Regions from separate parts of the Streptomyces sp. NPDC107581 genome, predicted to be linked through region 2. Evidence: riboswitches for the same ligand, from Rfam matches in the RefSeq annotation. Region 2 holds a riboswitch; the other holds the start of a gene.

Region 1 (8,436 bases), on a different contig from region 2:
AGGCGGGCAGCGCGCCGAGTTCGCCGGGCACGTCGATGTCGGAGTGCTGGAGGCCGAGGGCGGCGTCCGGGTTGCCGACGTACACGTTCGGGGTCAGCCACACGGCGTCGCCGGGGGCGAGGGCACCGTGCGTGACACGTATGAGGCGGCGTACGACGGTGTCGGCGGTGTGCTCGGCCGCCTCCAGGACCGGGCCGACGACCGCGTGGGAGCCGTCCCCGGCGAGCCCGTAGGTGCCGGGGCGCAGGGAGGCCAGATGGCGGGTGAGCGTGATCCGGCCCGCGGCGGTGCCGTGCACGGTGAGCCGGGGTTCGGTGGGCAGCGGACGGCCCGCGGGCGCCTTCAGCGCGGCGCCGCTGGCGAGACGGCCCGCGGCCACGGATGCCGCACCGGCGGCCAGGACGGCGGTGAGTGCGGCGGCGGTCGCTTTGACGGTGCGCACGGGTCCAGTGTCGTGGGGGATCTCGATACCGGCCAGCGGAAGGGGCGGTCCGGATCGGCGGGAAGTCGGCGGAGAAAGGGGAGGCGCCGGTCGACGGGGCGGAAGAAGGGGATCTTCAGCGAGGGGGGAGCGTCCCCGCGGACGGCACCGGCCGTGGTGCCCGGGCCGGCCGCCGTCGCGCCGTCGTCGTCCCGGCGCGGCCTCAGCCTCGTTGGCCGTATCCCTTCAAACGCGCCCCGGCCTCGTCCATCTGTTCCTCCGTCAGAAGGGAGGGCGCCCGTCCCGGTGCCGCGGACGCCGTCAGCCACAGCCGGCACATCCACTCCAGCTGGGCGGTGCGGTCGTAGGCCTGGTCGAGGGTGGCGCCGTAGGTGATCATGCCGTGGTTCCGCAGGAGGCAGCCGGAGCGGCCGGCGAGGGCGCGGAGCATGTTCTCGGCCAGCTCGTCCGTGCCGTACGCGGCGTAGGGGGCGACCCGGACGGGGCCGCCCATGGCCGCGGCCATGTAGTGGATCGGGGGCAGTTCGCTCACGAGGGTGGAGACGGCCGTGCCGTGCACCGCGTGGGTGTGGACGACGGCGCGGGCGTCGGTGGTGCGGTAGACGGAGAGGTGCATGGGCAGCTCGCTGGTCGGCACGAGCGTGCCGAGCACCTGCCGCCCGTCGAGGTCGACGCCGGTGATGTCGTCCGGGGTCAGCCGGTCGTAGGGCACGCCCGACGGGGTGACCAGTACGAGGTCCCCGACGCGTGCCGACACGTTGCCGGACGTGCCGACGACCAGTCCGTCGGCGACGGTCCGGCGGGCCGTCGCGACCACCTCCTCCCACCCGCGCGCCTCGTCCTCGGTCGTGTCCCGCCGCTGCTCAGCCATGCGGGGATCCTGCCAGCCGGCGCGGTGCCGAGTGGTCCGGTCGCGTGGATCGGACCGGAAGCCGTGCACCCGAACGGGCGAACATCACTGCAAAACAGATGAAATGACAGCTCCCCGTCGATCACCGGGCATTCAATGATCTTTCCCACTCGCCGGACGACGTTCCGCCGCGACTCCAGGGGGACCCATGGCCCGTGACCGCACACCTTCCCGCCGCCGTGCGGGCGTCCTCACGGCGGCGGCCATGGCGGCCCTGGTCCTCGCCGGCACCGCCGCGGCCTCCGCGGGCCCGCCGGCCTCTGCGGGCCCGTCGCCGCCGGGAGCCGGTCGGGCCAGCGGGCGCGACGTGTCGTCCCACCAGGGGCAGGTGGACTGGCCGGCCGCCCGGTCGGACGGCGCACGGTTCACCTACGTCAAGGCGACCGAGGCCACGGCCTACCGCAACCCCCTCTTCAGGCGGCAGTACGACGGCGCGCGCCGGGCCGGCCTGATCCGCGGCGCGTACCACTTCGCCCGGCCGGACACGTCCTCGGGCGCCCGGCAGGCCGCGTACTTCGTGCGGCACGGCGGCGAATGGCGGGCGGACGGCTGGACGCTGCCGCCCGCGCTCGACATCGAGTACAACCCGTACGACGCGAAGCACAGGTGCTACGGGCTGGGCCGGCCGCGGATGGTCCGCTGGATCCGGTCCTTCAGCGACACCGTCGCACGGATGACCGGCCGGCGGCCGGTCATCTACACCACCGCCCAGTGGTGGAGGGCCTGCACCGGCGACAGCCGCGCCTTCTCGGACCATCCCCTGTGGATCGCCCGGCACGGCACACGGAGCCCGGGACCGCTGCCGGGCGGCTGGTCCTCCTGGACCTTGTGGCAGTACACCGCCGAGGGCAGCCGCACGGGTGACCAGAATCTCTTCCACGGGCCGCCGAGGCGGCTGCGGGCCTTCGCGCAAGGCCGGTGGCCAAGGGGCGCCTAGGGGGCAGATCCGGGCAAAATCCGGGACCCCTCCCATAGAAACCCTGGCGCCCGCTCCAGTTCACCTTCCGTTCATCCAGGTTGCCTACGGTCCAACAGCCAATGACCTCGAATGATTGCCTGGGTAAATGGAAAACTTCTCGCTGATCCTCGCGATTGTGGTGGTGACCGCACTCGCGTTTGATTTCACGAACGGTTTTCACGACACCGCCAACGCGATGGCCACGACCATCTCGACCGGTGCGCTCAAGCCCAAGGTCGCGGTGGCCATGTCCGCCGCCCTCAACCTTGTGGGCGCCTTCCTCTCCGTGGAGGTCGCCAACACGATCTCCAAGGGACTCGTCGACGAGAACGGCATCCGGCCCGAGGTCATCTTCGCCGCCCTGGTCGGCGCGATCCTCTGGAACCTGGTGACCTGGCTCGTGGGCCTGCCCTCCAGTTCCTCGCACGCCCTGATGGGCGGACTGATCGGCGCCACCGTCGCCTCCGCGGGCCTCGGCGCCGTCCACGGTGACGTCCTGATCACCAAGGTGCTGCTCCCGGCGGTCGCCGCCCCGGTCGTGGCCGGTCTCGCGGCACTGCTCGCCACCCGGTTCTCCTACGGCATCGGCCGGGGCGCCGAGGGCGAGGCCACCCGCAAGGGCTACCGCGCCGGGCAGATCGCCTCCGCCGGCCTGGTCTCCCTCGCCCACGGCACCAACGACGCGCAGAAGACGATGGGCATCATCACCCTCGCGCTGATCGCGGGCGGTGCGATCGCCCCCGGCTCCAACCCTCCCACCTGGGTCATCCTCTCCGCCGGCATGGCCATCGCGCTCGGCACCTACATCGGCGGCTGGCGCATCATCCGCACCATGGGCAAGGGCCTGACCGACCTGGAGCCGCGACAGGGCTTCGCCGCCCAGACCAGCGCGGCCACGGCCATCCTGGCCTCCTCGCACCTCGGCTTCTCCCTCTCCACCACCCATGTCGTCTCCGGCTCGGTGATGGGCGCGGGCCTCGGCCGCAAGGGCGGTGTGGTCCGCTGGTCCACCGCGACCCGCATGGTCGTCGCCTGGGTGCTCACCCTCCCGGCCGCCGCGCTGGTCGGCGCGGGCGCCGAGTCCGTCACGGACCTCGGCGACTGGGGCACCGCGGTCGTCGCCGTCTTCCTCGTCGGCGCCAGCGCCGCGATCTGGAAGTTCTCCCGCCGCGAGGTCGTCGACCACACCAGCGTCGTGCCCGCTGACGACGCCGAGCCGGCCGGCGTGGTGACCACCGCCATCGCCGCGGTGACCCCGCCCCCCGCGGGCGTCGTCACCGAGGACCTGACGGCCACCATCCCGGCTCCGGCCGCCGCCGTCCCGGCTCCCGCCGCCGCCACCGAGCCGGCCCCGCCGGCCGCCGCCGTCTGACCCCGAGCACCCGGTACCTGAAGGAAGCATCCCCATGAAGATCGACTGGGCGGCCCTCGGCTCCGTCTTCGGCGTCAGCCTCGTGTTCACGGTGGGCCTGGTGGCCCTGTTCACCCTCGGCGTCAACGGCCTGGCGCGGCGCGAGAAGGCCGCCGCGCAGGGCGACTCCGCCGCGCTGGCGGTGACCGGTGCCTATGTGTGCTTCGCGACCTGTGCGGCCGCGGTGGCGTACGGGTTCTATCTGATCGTGGCCAAGGCCTGACCTGTGATCGTGACCGAGGCCCGACCTCTTGCGTGACCGAGGCCCGACCTCTTGATCGTCACCGAGGCCTGACCTTCGAAAGGTCCGCGTCCGCGCGGGCCGGACGGTCCCGGACCGCCCTGCCGAGCCCCCAGTGGGCGACCCGGCAGGGCGGTCGCCGTGTGTCCGGGGCGGCCTCCGCCGTCGCGCCGCCCCGCGAGACCCACTGCGCTCCCGCGAGAGGCCCGCCGCGCTCGCGCGAGACCCACTGCGCTCCGGCGGGCCCTCGCCCGCCCCCCAGTTGGACGACCTGGCCGTCGTCCAGCGGCATCTCGCCCGCGTGCGCCGCCTCGCGTCTCCTCGTGTCTCCTCCCGCGTCCGTTCCATCCCGTATGAGACGTACGCCCTCTTGCTGATCCTCACGGTCCGTGGGTACCGGAGGGATGCGCGAACGCCGCCCGAGAGGAGGGGAATTCACCGCAATCCGGTCCTCCGGCGCGGTCGGGCGCGCTGCCGATGTGGGGCTCAGCACAGTCCGCCGTCCCTGGTCAAAGGCAAGTTGACGGCTCTTCCGAGTGCGTGGTGGACTGCCCACGCCATGTACGGCGGCAGAAGAGGAAGCCGGTGCGAATCCGGCGCGGTCCCGCCACTGTCACCGGGGAAGAACACCCCGGGAGCCAGGAACTCTCACCGCCGGTCTCGTCGGACCAGGGCGTGGACACCCTGAGTGAGGACACATATCGCCATGCTCGGCTGCCGATCGAGGACCAGTACCAGGCCCGCCCCTGACCTCACGGCCGGCTGAGCCGATGGGTGCCGATCGCTCGTACGCGTACGGCGCCGCCGCCGGCCTTCTCGGCGATCTCCTTCTCGGCGATCCGCGCCGCGGGCATCCGGTCGCCGCGTTCGGGCGCGCGGCCGCAGCCGTGGAACGCGTGCTGTGGCGCGACCACCGCGGCTGGGGCGCCCTGCACACCGCCGTGTGCGCCGGCGGCGCCGTCGCCCTGGGGGCCGTCGCCGAACGGGCCGTACGCCGCTCCCCCGTCGCCTCCGCCGCACTGGCCGGCGCCGCCACCTGGGCGGTCGTCGGGGGTACTTCGCTGGCCCGGGAGGCCCGGACCGTCGGGCGCGCCCTGGAGGCCGGGGACATCGAGGCGGCACGTGCGCGGCTGCCGCATCTGTGCGGCCGGGATCCGCAGGCCCTGGACGCGGACGGGATCGCCCGCGCCGTCGTGGAGTCGGTCGCCGAGAACACCTCCGACGCCGTGGTGGGCGCGCTGGTGTGGGGTGCGGGCGGCGGGGTGCCGGGGCTGCTCGGGTTCCGGGCCGTCAACACCCTGGATGCGATGGTGGGGCACAGGTCGGCCCGCTTCCGGCGCTACGGCTGGGCCTCGGCCCGCCTCGACGACGTGGCCGGCTGGCCGGGGGCGCGGCTGACCGCCGTACTCGCCGCCGCGGCCGGACCCGACCCCCGCGGCGCCCTGCGCGCCTGGCAGGCCGACGCCCGCAAGCACCCGAGCCCCAACGCCGGGCCCGTCGAAGCCTCGTTCGCGGGCGCGCTCGGCGTGCGGCTGGGCGGGACGCTCTCCTACGGCGGGCGCGTCGAGCACCGGCCCGTCCTCAACGGGGACACCGGGCGGGCCGTCCGGGTCACCGACATCGACCGGGCCGTACGGCTCTCCCGCCGCGTCGGCCTGCTCGCGCTCGGCGTCACCCTCGCCGCGCGCCGACTCGTGAAGGGACGTGGGAAGTGAACGGTGGTCTCCTCGTCGCCGGCACCACCTCCGACGCCGGCAAGAGCGTCGTGACGGCCGGGATCTGCCGGTGGCTGGTGCGCCAGGGCGTGAAGGTCGCGCCCTTCAAGGCGCAGAACATGTCCCTCAACTCGTTCGTGACACGGGAGGGTGCCGAGATCGGCCGGGCGCAGGCGATGCAGGCCCAGGCCTGCCGCGTCGAGCCGACCGCGCTGATGAACCCCGTGCTGCTCAAGCCGGGCGGTGAGCAGAGCAGCCAGGTGGTGCTGCTGGGCAGGCCGGTGGGCGAGATGAGCGCACGCGGCTACCACGGAGGGCGCCAGCAGCGGCTCCTCGGCACGGTCCTGGACTGTCTGGCCGAGTTGCGGGGCACGTATGACGCGGTGATCTGTGAGGGGGCCGGTTCGCCCGCGGAGATCAATCTGCGGCGGACCGACATCGTGAACATGGGGATCGCGCGGGGCGCGCGGCTGCCCGTGCTCGTCGTCGGCGACATCGACCGGGGTGGCGTCTTCGCCTCCTTCTTCGGGACGCTCGCCCTGCTCTCACCGCAGGACCAGGAGCTGGTCGCCGGCTTCCTGGTGAACAAGTTCCGCGGCGACGTCGGCCTGCTGGAGCCGGGGCTGGAGATGCTGCACGGTCTCACCGGGCGGCGCACCTACGGCGTGCTGCCGTTCCGGCACGGGCTCGGCATCGACGAGGAGGACGGGCTGCGGGTGTCCCTGCGGGGCACGGTCCGGGAGTCGGCCGTGACGCCTCCGCTCGGCGAGGACGTCCTGCGGGTCGCCGTCTGCGCGATCCCGCTGATGTCGAACTTCACGGACGTGGACGCGCTGGCCGCCGAACCGGGCGTCGTGGTGCGGTTCGTGGACCGGCCGGAGGAGCTGGCGGACGCCGACCTCGTGGTGGTCCCGGGTACGCGCGGGACCGTACGGGCGCTGGAGTGGCTGCGGGAACGGGGCCTGGCGGAGGCGCTCGTGCGCCGGGCCGCCGAGGGGCGGCCGGTCCTCGGCATCTGCGGCGGCTTCCAGATCCTCGGCGAGCACATCGAGGACGAGGTCGAGTCGCGCGCCGGGCAGGTCCGGGGCCTCGGGGTGCTCCCGGTGCGCGTGAAATTCGCCCGGGAGAAGACCCTCACCCGGCCCACCGGCGAAGCCCTCGGCGAGCGGGTCGAGGGGTACGAGATCCACCACGGGGTCGCCGAAGTGACGGGCGGAGAGCCCTTCCTGGACGGCTGCCGGGTCGGCCCGGCCTGGGGCACGCACTGGCACGGCTCGCTGGAGTCGGACGGCTTCCGCCGGGCCTTCCTGCGCGAGGTGGCGGCCGCCGCGGGCCGCCGGTTCGTGCCGGCCCCGGACACATGCTTCGCCGCGCTGCGCGAGGAGCAGCTCGACCGGCTCGGCGACCTGATCGAACAGCACGCGGACACGGACGCGCTCTGGCGGCTCATCGAGTCGGGCGCGCCGCAAGGACTGCCTTTCATTCCACCGGGAGCGCCCGCATGAGCACAGTGTTGTTGTTGTCGACCGCCGACACCGATCTGCTGGCGGCCCGGGCCTCCGGCGCCGGGTACCGGATCGGCAACCCGACCCGGGTCGACGTGGCCGGGGAACTGCCGGGTCTGATCGAGGGCTCGGGTATCGCCGTCGTACGGCTGCTGGGCGGTAAGCGTGCCTGGGAGGACGGGCTCGCCGCGCTGAAGGCGTCCGGGATCCCGACCGTGCTGCTGGGCGGCGAGGCCGTGCCGGACGCCGAGCTGATGGCCGAGTCGTCCGTTCCGGCGGGCGTCGTGGCGGAGGCGCTGAAGTACCTGGTCGAGGGCGGGCCCGCGAACCTGACCGAGCTGGCCCGGTTCCTCTCCGACACGGTGCTGCTGACCGGCGAGGGGTTCGAGGAACCGCGGAAGATGCCGGAGTTCGGGGTGCACGGCGGGCGTGACCTCGTCGAGGGCCGCCCCACCGTCGGCGTGCTCTTCTACCGGGCCCACGAGCTGAGCGGCAACACCGCCTTCGTGGACACGCTGTGCGAGGCGATCGAGGCGCACGGCGCCAACGCCCTTCCCGTGTACTGCGGTTCGCTGCGCGACGCGGACGCCGGGCTGTACGAGATCCTCGGCCGGACCGACGCCCTGGTGGCCACCGTCCTCGCCGCCGGCGGCACGCACGCCTCCGAGGCCTCGGCGGGCGGCGACGAGGAGGCCTGGGACATCGGGGCGCTCGCCGACCTCGACGTGCCCGTCCTGCAGGGGCTGTGCCTGACCTCCTCGAAGAGCGCCTGGGAGGAGTCCGACGCCGCCCTGTCCCCCATGGACGCGGCGATGCAGGTCGCGATCCCGGAGTTCGACGGGCGCCTGATCACGGTGCCGTTCTCCTTCAAGGAGCAGGGTCCGGACGACGTGCCGGTCTATGCCGCCGACCCCGAGCGGGCCGGGCGCGTGGCCGGAATCGCCGTACGGCACGCGCGGCTGCGGCACAAGGCGAACGCCGACAAGAAGCTCGCGCTCGTCTTCACCGCGTACCCGACCAAGCACTCGCGCGTCGGCAACGCGGTGGGCCTGGACACGCCCGCGTCGGCGGTGCGGGTCCTGGACGCCCTCAGGGAAGCCGGCTACGGCCTCACCGAGTACCCCGACAACGGCGACGAGCTGATCCACCGGCTGATCGGGGCCGGCGGGCACGACGTCGAGTGGCTCACCGAGGAGCAGCTGCGCGTGGCGCCCGCGCGGGTGCCGCTGGCCGACTACCGGGCCTGGTTCGACC
Region 2 (8,436 bases):
GTCGCCCATCTGCTGTGGCACGGCGAACTGCCCGACGCCGGGCAGCTCCGCGACTTCCAGGCCCGCGAACGCGCCCTGCGCCCCCTGGACCGCACCGCGCTCGAACTTCTCACCCGGCTGCCCGAGACCTGTCACCCGATGGACGTCCTGCGCACCGCCGTCAGCTTCTTCGGCGCCGAGGACCCGACGGAGGACGACGGCTCACCCGCCGCGAACCGGGCCAAGTCCCTGACCCTGCTGGCGAAGCTGCCCACGGTGGTGGCCGCCGATCAGCGCCGCCGCCGGGGCCTGGACCCGATCTCCCCGGACCCCGAGCTCGGCTACGCCGAGAACTTCTTCCACATGTGCTTCGGCAGCGTGCCCGACCCCGATGTGGTCCGGTGCTTCGAGATCTCCCTCGTGCTGTACGCCGAACACAGCTTCAACGCCTCGACGTTCACCGCCCGCGTGGTCACCTCCACCCTCTCCGACCTCTACAGCGCGGTCACCGCCGCCATCGGCGCCCTCAAGGGCCCGCTGCACGGCGGCGCCAACGAGGCCGTGATGCACATGCTGGAGGAGATCGGCGACCCCGCCCGGGCCGAGGAGTGGCTGGACGAGGCGCTGGCCACCAAGCGGAAGATCATGGGCTTCGGTCACCGCGTCTACAAGCACGGCGACTCGCGCGTACCGATCATGCAGGATGCGCTGGACCGTCTGGTGGCCCGAGCCGCCGACCCGGAGGTGACGCGCCTTGCCACCCTCCACGCGTCCCTGCGCCATGCCATGGCGAGCCGAAAGGGCATTCATCCGAACCTGGACTACCCGGCCGGGCTCGCCTACCACCTGATGGGCTTCGACACCCCGGCCTTCACACCGGTCTTCGTGATGAGCCGTATCACCGGCTGGACCGCCCACATCACCGAGCAGCTCGCGCACAACGCCCTCATCCGGCCGCTGGCCTCGTACGACGGTCCGGGCCAGCGACCGGTGCCGAGCGCCTCCTAGCCCGCCGTCAGGCAGGTGCCGGCGCAGGACAGCTGTTGCCCACGGCGACCGGCTCCTCTTCCTCCGTCCCGGGGAGGAGGACCTGCAAGGAACCGAGCAGCGCCTCGACCACCTCGTCCAGGTCGAGGCGCTGCTCGACCGAGCGCAGGTGGGGCAGTCGCGCGCGGGTGCTGACGCGGGGCGGGGCGAGCAGACTGCAGCAGTCCTCGTCGGGCAGGACCGAGATGTCCGCGGTCCCGATCGTTCTGGCCTCGTCGATGATCTCCTGCTTCTCCCAGCCGATCAGGGGACGCAGCACGGGCAGCGCCGCGGCCTCGTCCACCGCGACCAGGTTGGCCAGGGTCTGGCTGGCCACCTGGCCCAGGCTGTCACCCGTCACCAGTGCCTGGGCGCCGGTGCGGGCGGCCAGCGCGGAGGCGGTGCGCACCATCAGCCGCCGCTGGGCGACGACCTGCAGCCGTCCCGCGCCGGCCACGGCGAGCTGCTTCTGGGCCTTGCCGAGCGCGATGACGTGCAGTCGGCCGGGCGGCTGGTAGCGGTTGAGCTCGCGGGCCAGGGCGTACGCCTTGTACACGGACGACGGGTTCGTGTACGGGGCGCCGTTGAAGTGTACGAAGTCGCAGGCCAGGCCACGTCGCATGGCCCGATGGGCGGCCACGGGCGAGTCGTAGCCGCCGGACAGCAGTACCAGGGCACGGCCGCTGGCCCCGACGGGCAGCCCGCTCAGACCGGGAAGTCGCTCCCGGGACAGGTAGGTCTCCTTGCGGTCGATCTCCACGGTCAGGAGGACGTCCGGCCGGGCGAGGTCGACCCGCAGCCCGGCGACGTCCTCCAGAATCCGGGCCCCGAGATACGCGTCCACCTGGGACGAGGTCAGCGGGAACCGTTTGTCCCGCCGCTTGGCGCGGACGGCGAAAGTGAGCCCGGCTCGCCCGGCGACGGCTGCGCGCAGCGCGTCGACGGCCGCTCGGGTGATGTCCTCCAGATCGCTGGGCACGCGTACGGCCGGCTCGACGGAGTTGAAGCCGATCACCGTGCGTGCCCGCTCCACCAGTGCGTCCCGGGGTACCTGGCCGCCCAGCACGGTGACGTTCTGGGCGGTCTTGATCCAGGTCGAGCCGCCGATTCCGCGCATCGCGACGCGCAGGTTGTCGTGGAGCCGCTCGGTGAACCGGTGGCGGTTGCGGCCCTTGAGGAAGATCTCGCCGTGTTTGAGCAGTACGCAGGTGCTGTACGCGGCGGACGTATCACCGGATGAGGCCCGGGAAGCGGGCACGCGGGGTTCGATGGACATGTGTCGCCCTCTCAGAAGTTCCAGTCGTCGTCGGCGGTGTCCTCCGCCTTGCCCATGACGTAGGAGGATCCGGAGCCGGAGAAGAAGTCGTGGTTCTCGTCCGCGCCCGGTGACAGCGCCGCCAGGATCTCCGGGTTGACCTCGGTCTCGTCCGCGCCGAAGCGGGCCGGGTAACCCAGGTTCATCAGCGCCTTGTTGGCGTTGTACCGGACGAAGACGGCCACGTCGTCCATCAGCCCGAGCGGCTCGTACAACTCGCCCGAGTACTGCAGCTCCAGCTGGTAGAGCTCCTCCAACAGCTCGTGGGTGAAGACGCGCATCTCCTCCTGCTCGGCCGGTGTCCGCTTCTCCAGGCCGCGCTGGTACTTGTAGCCGGAGTAGTAGCCGTGCACCGCCTTGTCGCGCAGGATCAGGCGGATCATGTCGGCGGTGTTGGTGAGCAGCGCGTGCGTGGAGAAGTGCAGCGGCAGGTAGAAGCCCGCGTACAGCAGCAGGGAGGACAGCAGTGTCGAGGCGACCTTCCGCTTCAGCGGGTCGTCGCCGTAGTAGTGCTGCAGTACTGTCTTGCAGCGCTGCTGGAGGACGTCGTTGGCGACCGCCCACTGGTAGGCGTCGTCGATCTCCGGGGTGTTGGAGAGGGTGGAGAACACCGAGGAGTAGCTGCGGGCATGGACGGCCTGCATGAAGGCGATGTTCGTGTACACCGCCTCCTCGTGTTCGGTGCGGGCGTCCTGGATCTGCACGATCTCGCCGACGGTGGCCTGCACGGTGTCCAGCATGGTCAGGCCGGTGAACACCCGCATGGTGAGGGTGCGTTCCCCGGCGGTGAGCCGCTGCTGCCACGCGCCCACGTCGTTGGACAGCGGCACCTTCTCAGGCAGCCAGAAGTTGGCGGTGAGGCGGTTCCAGACCTCCAGGTCCTTCTCGTCGGTGACCCGGTTCCAGTTGACCGGGCGCAGCCGGGCGGCCGGATCGTGCCGGTAGGACGGAGGAGTGACCGAGACATCGGCCGACGGTACGGGGGTGGTGGTCATCGAGGTGCTTTCGGATGGTGGGCGGGGGCGGTCACAGGGCGCAGGACAGGCAGTTCTCGATCTCGGTGCCCTCCAGGGCCTCCTGGCGCAGCCGGATGTAGTAGAGCGTCTTGATGCCCTTGCGCCAGGCGTGGATCTGCGCCTTGTTCAGATCGCGGGTGGTCGCCGTGTCACGGAAGAAGAGGGTGCAGCTCAGGCCCTGGTCGACGTGCTGGGTGGCTGCCGCGTAGGTGTCGATGATCTTCTCGTGGCCGATCTCGTACGCGTCCTGGAAGTACTCCAGGTTGTCGTTGTCCATGTGCGGCGCCGGGTAGTAGACGCGGCCGAGCTTGCCCTCCTTGCGGATCTCCACCTTGGAGGCGATCGGGTGGATGGAGGCGGTGGAGTCGTTGATGTAGCTGATGGACCCGGTGGGCGGCACGGCCTGGAGGTACTGGTTGTAGATGCCGTGCTCGCGGACGGATTCCTTCAGCTCCTGCCAGTCCTCCCGCGTGGGCAGCCGCACGCCGGCCTCGGCGAACAGGGCCCGCACCCGCTCGGTGGCCGGCTCCCACAGCCGCTCGGTGTACTTGTCGAAGTACGAGCCGTCGGCGTACGCGGTGGCTGCAAAGCCGTCGAACGCCGTGCCGCGTTCGACGGCGATACGGTTCGAGGCGCGCAGGGCGTGGTAGGCGACGGCGTAGAAGTACATGTTCGTGAAGTCGACGCCCTCCTCGCTGCCGTAGTGGATGCGCTGCGAGGCGAGGTAGCCGTGCAGGTTCATCTGGCCGAGACCGATGGAGTGCGACAGGTCGTTGCCGTGGGCGACGGACGGCACCGCGTCGATGTGCGACTGGTCGGAGACGGACGTCAGGCCGCGGACCGCGGTCTCCACCGTCGGGCCGAGGCCGGGGGAGGCCATCGCGGCGGCGATGTTCAGCGATCCCAGGTTGCAGGAGATGTCCCGGCCGACCGTCTGGTACCCGAGCGAGGCGTCGTAGGTGCTCGGGGTGTTCACCTGGAGGATTTCCGAGCACAGGTTGGACATGTTGATCCAGCCCGGGATCGGGTTGGCCCGGTTCACCGTGTCCTCGAACAGCAGATACGGATAGCCGGACTCGAACTGCAGCTCCGCGATCGTCTTGAAGAACTCGCGGGCGCTGAGCGTGGTCCTGCGGATGCGCGGGTTGGCGACCAGGTCGTCGTAGTGCTCGCTGACGGACAGGTCGGACAGCGGCCTTCCGTACTCGCGCTCGACGTCGTACGGCGAGAACAGGTGCATGTCCTCGTTGCGCTTGGCCAGTTCGAAGGTGATGTCGGGGACGACGACGCCCAGGGAGAGCGTCTTGATGCGGATCTTCTCGTCCGCGTTCTCCCGCTTGGTGTCCAGGAACCGCATGATGTCCGGGTGGTGCGCGTGCAGGTACACGGCTCCCGCGCCCTGCCGTGCGCCGAGCTGGTTGGCGTAGGAGAAGGAGTCCTCCAGCAGCTTCATCACCGGCACGACGCCGGAGGCCTGGTTCTCGATCTTCTTGATCGGGGCGCCCTGCTCGCGCAGGTTCGTCAGCAGCAGCGCCACGCCCCCGCCGCGCTTGGACAGCTGGAGCGCGGAGTTGATGCCACGGCCGATGGACTCCAGGTTGTCCTCGACACGGAGCAGGAAGCAGGAGACCAGCTCACCGCGCTGCGCCTTGCCCGCGTTGAGGAAGGTCGGGGTCGCCGGCTGGAAGCGCCCGGTCATCATCTCGTCGACCAGCCGCGAGGCCAGCGCCTCGTCCCCGGCACCGAGGAAGAGGGCGGTGGCCACGACCCGGTCCTCGTACCGCTCCAGATAGCGGGAGCCGTCGAAGGTCTTCAGGGTGTACGACGTGTAGTACTTGAACGCACCGAGGAAGGTGCGGAAGCGGTGCTCGTGTGCGTACGCCTGCCGGTACAGACCCTCGACGAACTCCCAGTCGTAGCGCCGGATCGGCGCCTCCTCGTAGTAGTCGTTCTCGATCAGGTAGGAGATCTTCTCCCTCAGCGTCGGGAAGACCACCGTGTTCGGATTGACGTGCTGGACGAAGTACTGCCGGACCGCCTCGCGGTCCTTGTCGAACTGGATGCGGCCGTCGCAGTCGTACATGTTCAGCATGGCGTTCAGCGCGTGGTAGTCCTTGCGCGTGCCGACCGACTCGCGCTGGGCCGCGGGGGCCGTGACCGCTGTGGTGAGGGTGTTCATGCCGCCGGCCGTCCCGCCGTCGACGAGTGTCGTGTCCAAAACGTGTGCAGTCCTTCCCTCACGGCGCGGACGTCGCGGTCCGTGCCCAGCAGTTCGAACCGGTACAGCTCCGGAACCCGGCACTTGGCCGAGACGACCCGTCCGGCCAGGCAGTAGTCGGCACCGAAGTTGGTGTTGCCGGACGCGATGACCCCGCGCAGCAGTGCGCGGTTGGCCTCGATGTTCAGAAAGCGGATCACCTGTTTGGGGACCGCGCCCGCGCGCTCACCGCCGCCGTAGGTCGGCACGATCAGCACGTACGGCTCGGTGACCCGGGGCATGCCCTCGCGGTGCGGGTGCAGGGGGATCCGTGTGGCGGGCAGGCCCAGCTTCTCCACGAAGCGTTTGGTGTTCTCCGAGACGCTGGAGAAATACACGAGACCGCTCAACGGTCGCCGCCTCCTCTCGCTCGTTCCCGTAGCGGTTTTCGAGGACCGGAAGGGGAGGAGCGTTGCGGCGCGTACGGCGGAGCGTGGGGTGGCGGCACAAGCGGGCACACCAGACCCTGGGTCCGTGCGGCAGCCACGCGGCCCTCCCTCGGGGCCTCGGAGCGCGTGCACCGCTCTTCGGTGCACGCACCGGTGGCAGGTCTTCGGACTCGCGGACGCGTTCATGCCTGTGACAGGCGAGGACACCTACTGGCCGTCGCTTCCCGGGCCCTGTTCGTCGGACCCAGTGCTTGTGACGGCGGTCGTTTCCGCTCACCGCTGCGGGGCAGCCCCGGATTCCCACCGGGTTCCCTCTTGCCTCGCCAGGCACAGCAGTGCTTGGCGAACCACCAGCACGACCAACACTACATCTAGAACGTCGGCCACGTGCACAACCCAGATGTTGTGTCGGCGAAGAAAGTTAGGTATACCTAAGTTCTGCCTGGGGGTGCTGGGACGGCGGGTGCTCGCCGCGCGTCCCGCGCCGGCGATGACGCGTACGCGGCCGGCCCGCTCGCGTATGCCGGCGGCGCGTTCGGCGCGTTCGGCGCGGCCGGGCGGTGCCGGAGCGTTCGGCGATTCCGCGCCGTTGTCCCCGCCGAGTGCCTCGGCGAGGGTGTCCGGGAACTGGGTCATGTCGACGAGCGCGTCACGCAGCGCGCATTCCGGCGGCGGCTGCCCAGCTGCCGGCGCAGGGCTTGCAGGCTTTCGAAGCCCTTGATGGATGACACGACCATGGGCCTGCCGTCGACCACGACCCGCCGCGGTTCGTGTTGCACCGACGTGCCCCCTCGTGGTTCCGCCCCGGAGGTCGCGCAAGGGCCGGGGCGCTTGTGGCGCCCCGGCCCGGAGCGATACCGGCGTCGGGTCAGGAGGCGGGCAGCTCGCCGCGGACCGTACGAGCGGCGGCCACCAGGTTCTCCAGGGAGGCCCGGGTCTCGGGCCAGCCACGGGTCTTCAGGCCGCAGTCCGGGTTGACCCACAGCCGCTCGGCGGGGATGGCCTTCAGGCCGGTGCGCAGCAGTTCTGCGGCCTCCTCGGCGCTCGGGACGCGGGGGGAGTGGATGTCGTAGACGCCGGGTCCCGCCTCACGGGGATAACCGTGATCGGCGAGTTCGCGGGCGACCTGCATGTGGGAGCGGGCCGCCTCCAGGCTGATGACATCGGCATCGAGGTCGTCGATCGCCTGGACGATGTCACCGAACTCGGCGTAGCACATGTGCGTGTGGATCTGAGTGTCCGGACGCACCCCGCTGGTGGTGAGGCGGAAGGCTTCCGTGGCCCAGTCCAGGTACGCGGGCCGGTCGGCGGCGCGCAGGGGGAGCGTCTCGCGCAGCGCGGGCTCGTCCACCTGGATCACCGAGGTGCCGGCCGCCTCCAGACCGGTCACCTCGTCGCGCAGGGCGAGGGCGACTTGCCGGGCGGTGTCGCCGAGGGGCTGGTCGTCCCGGACGAAGGACCAGGCGAGCATGGTGACCGGCCCGGTCAGCATGCCCTTGACCGGGCGGCCGGTGAGGGACTGCGCGTAGGCCGTCCAGCGCACCGTCATGGGCTCCGGACGCGAGATGTCACCGGCCAGGATCGGCGGCCGGACGTACCGCGTGCCGTAGGACTGCACCCAGCCGTGCTGGGTGGCGAGGTAGCCGGTGAGCTGCTCCGCGAAGTACTGGACCATGTCGTTGCGCTCGGGCTCGCCGTGCACCAGGACGTCCAGACCCGCCTTCTCCTGGAAGGCGATCACCTCCTGGATCTCCGCCTTGATGCGCTCCTCGTACTCAGCCGTGTCGATCCGGCCCGAACGCAGCTCGGCGCGGGCGGTACGCAGCTCGCTGGTCTGCGGGAAGGAGCCGATGGTGGTGGTGGGCAGCAGGGGCAGACCGAGGTGGGCCCGCTGAGCGGCGGCGCGCTCGGAGTACGGCTGGGCACGGCGCGCGTCGGTCTCGGTGACGGCGGCGGTGCGGGCGCGGACAGCAGGGTCGTGGGTGATGGGAGAGTTCTCACGGGACGCGAGGTCGGCTCGGTTCGCCGAGAGTTCCGCGGCGATCGTGTCGGTGCCCTGGGCGAGGCCCTTGGCGAGCGTGACGATCTCACGCGTCTTCTGCTTCGCGAAGGCCAGCCAGCGCAGGATCTGCGGCTCGATGTCCCGCTCGGCCGCGGCGTCCAGCGGCACATGGAGGAGGGAGCAGGAGGCGGACACGTCGACCCGGTCCGCCAGACCCAGCAGCGTACCGAGCGTGGCCAGGGACTTGCCGAGGTCGTTGACCCAGATGTTGCGGCCGTTGACGACACCGGCCACCAGGCGCTTGCCGGGCAGGCCGCCCGCCGCGGCGAGGTCGTCGAGGTTGGCGGCGGCGGCCTCGGTGAAGTCCAGCGCGAGGCCGTCGACCGGGGCCTTGGCGAGCACCGGCAGGGCGTCCCCGAGACGGTCGAAGTACGAAGCCACCAGCAGCTTCG

What was found. Region 2 has a riboswitch for cobalamin ahead of nrdI (class Ib ribonucleoside-diphosphate reductase assembly flavoprotein NrdI). Riboswitches for the same ligand answer to the same signal wherever they lie in the genome.
Region 1: another riboswitch for cobalamin. It lies ahead of ACZ7P3_RS16560 (cobalamin biosynthesis protein); the one in region 2 lies ahead of nrdI (class Ib ribonucleoside-diphosphate reductase assembly flavoprotein NrdI).

Annotation. Positions count from the first base shown of each region.
Region 1 covers NZ_JBVKBH010000006.1:70,034-78,469, forward strand. Annotated here, with positions in the region: gene ACZ7P3_RS16535 (alpha/beta hydrolase) at 1-442, opposite strand, end outside; gene ACZ7P3_RS16540 (class II aldolase/adducin family protein) at 645-1,313, opposite strand; gene ACZ7P3_RS16545 (lysozyme) at 1,501-2,289, shown strand; gene ACZ7P3_RS16550 (inorganic phosphate transporter) at 2,417-3,682, shown strand; gene ACZ7P3_RS16555 (hypothetical protein) at 3,717-3,944, shown strand; cobalamin riboswitch at 4,489-4,631, shown strand; gene ACZ7P3_RS16560 (cobalamin biosynthesis protein) at 4,733-5,677, shown strand; gene ACZ7P3_RS16565 (cobyric acid synthase) at 5,674-7,182, shown strand; gene cobN (cobaltochelatase subunit CobN) at 7,179-8,436, shown strand, end outside.
Region 2 covers NZ_JBVKBH010000020.1:2,057-10,492, reverse strand. Annotated here, with positions in the region: gene ACZ7P3_RS36885 (bifunctional 2-methylcitrate synthase/citrate synthase) at 1-987, shown strand, start outside; gene thiI (tRNA uracil 4-sulfurtransferase ThiI) at 995-2,281, opposite strand; gene nrdF (class 1b ribonucleoside-diphosphate reductase subunit beta) at 2,293-3,315, opposite strand; gene nrdE (class 1b ribonucleoside-diphosphate reductase subunit alpha) at 3,347-5,554, opposite strand; gene nrdI (class Ib ribonucleoside-diphosphate reductase assembly flavoprotein NrdI) at 5,512-5,943, opposite strand; cobalamin riboswitch at 6,121-6,349, opposite strand; gene metE (5-methyltetrahydropteroyltriglutamate--homocysteine S-methyltransferase) at 6,851-8,436, opposite strand, start outside.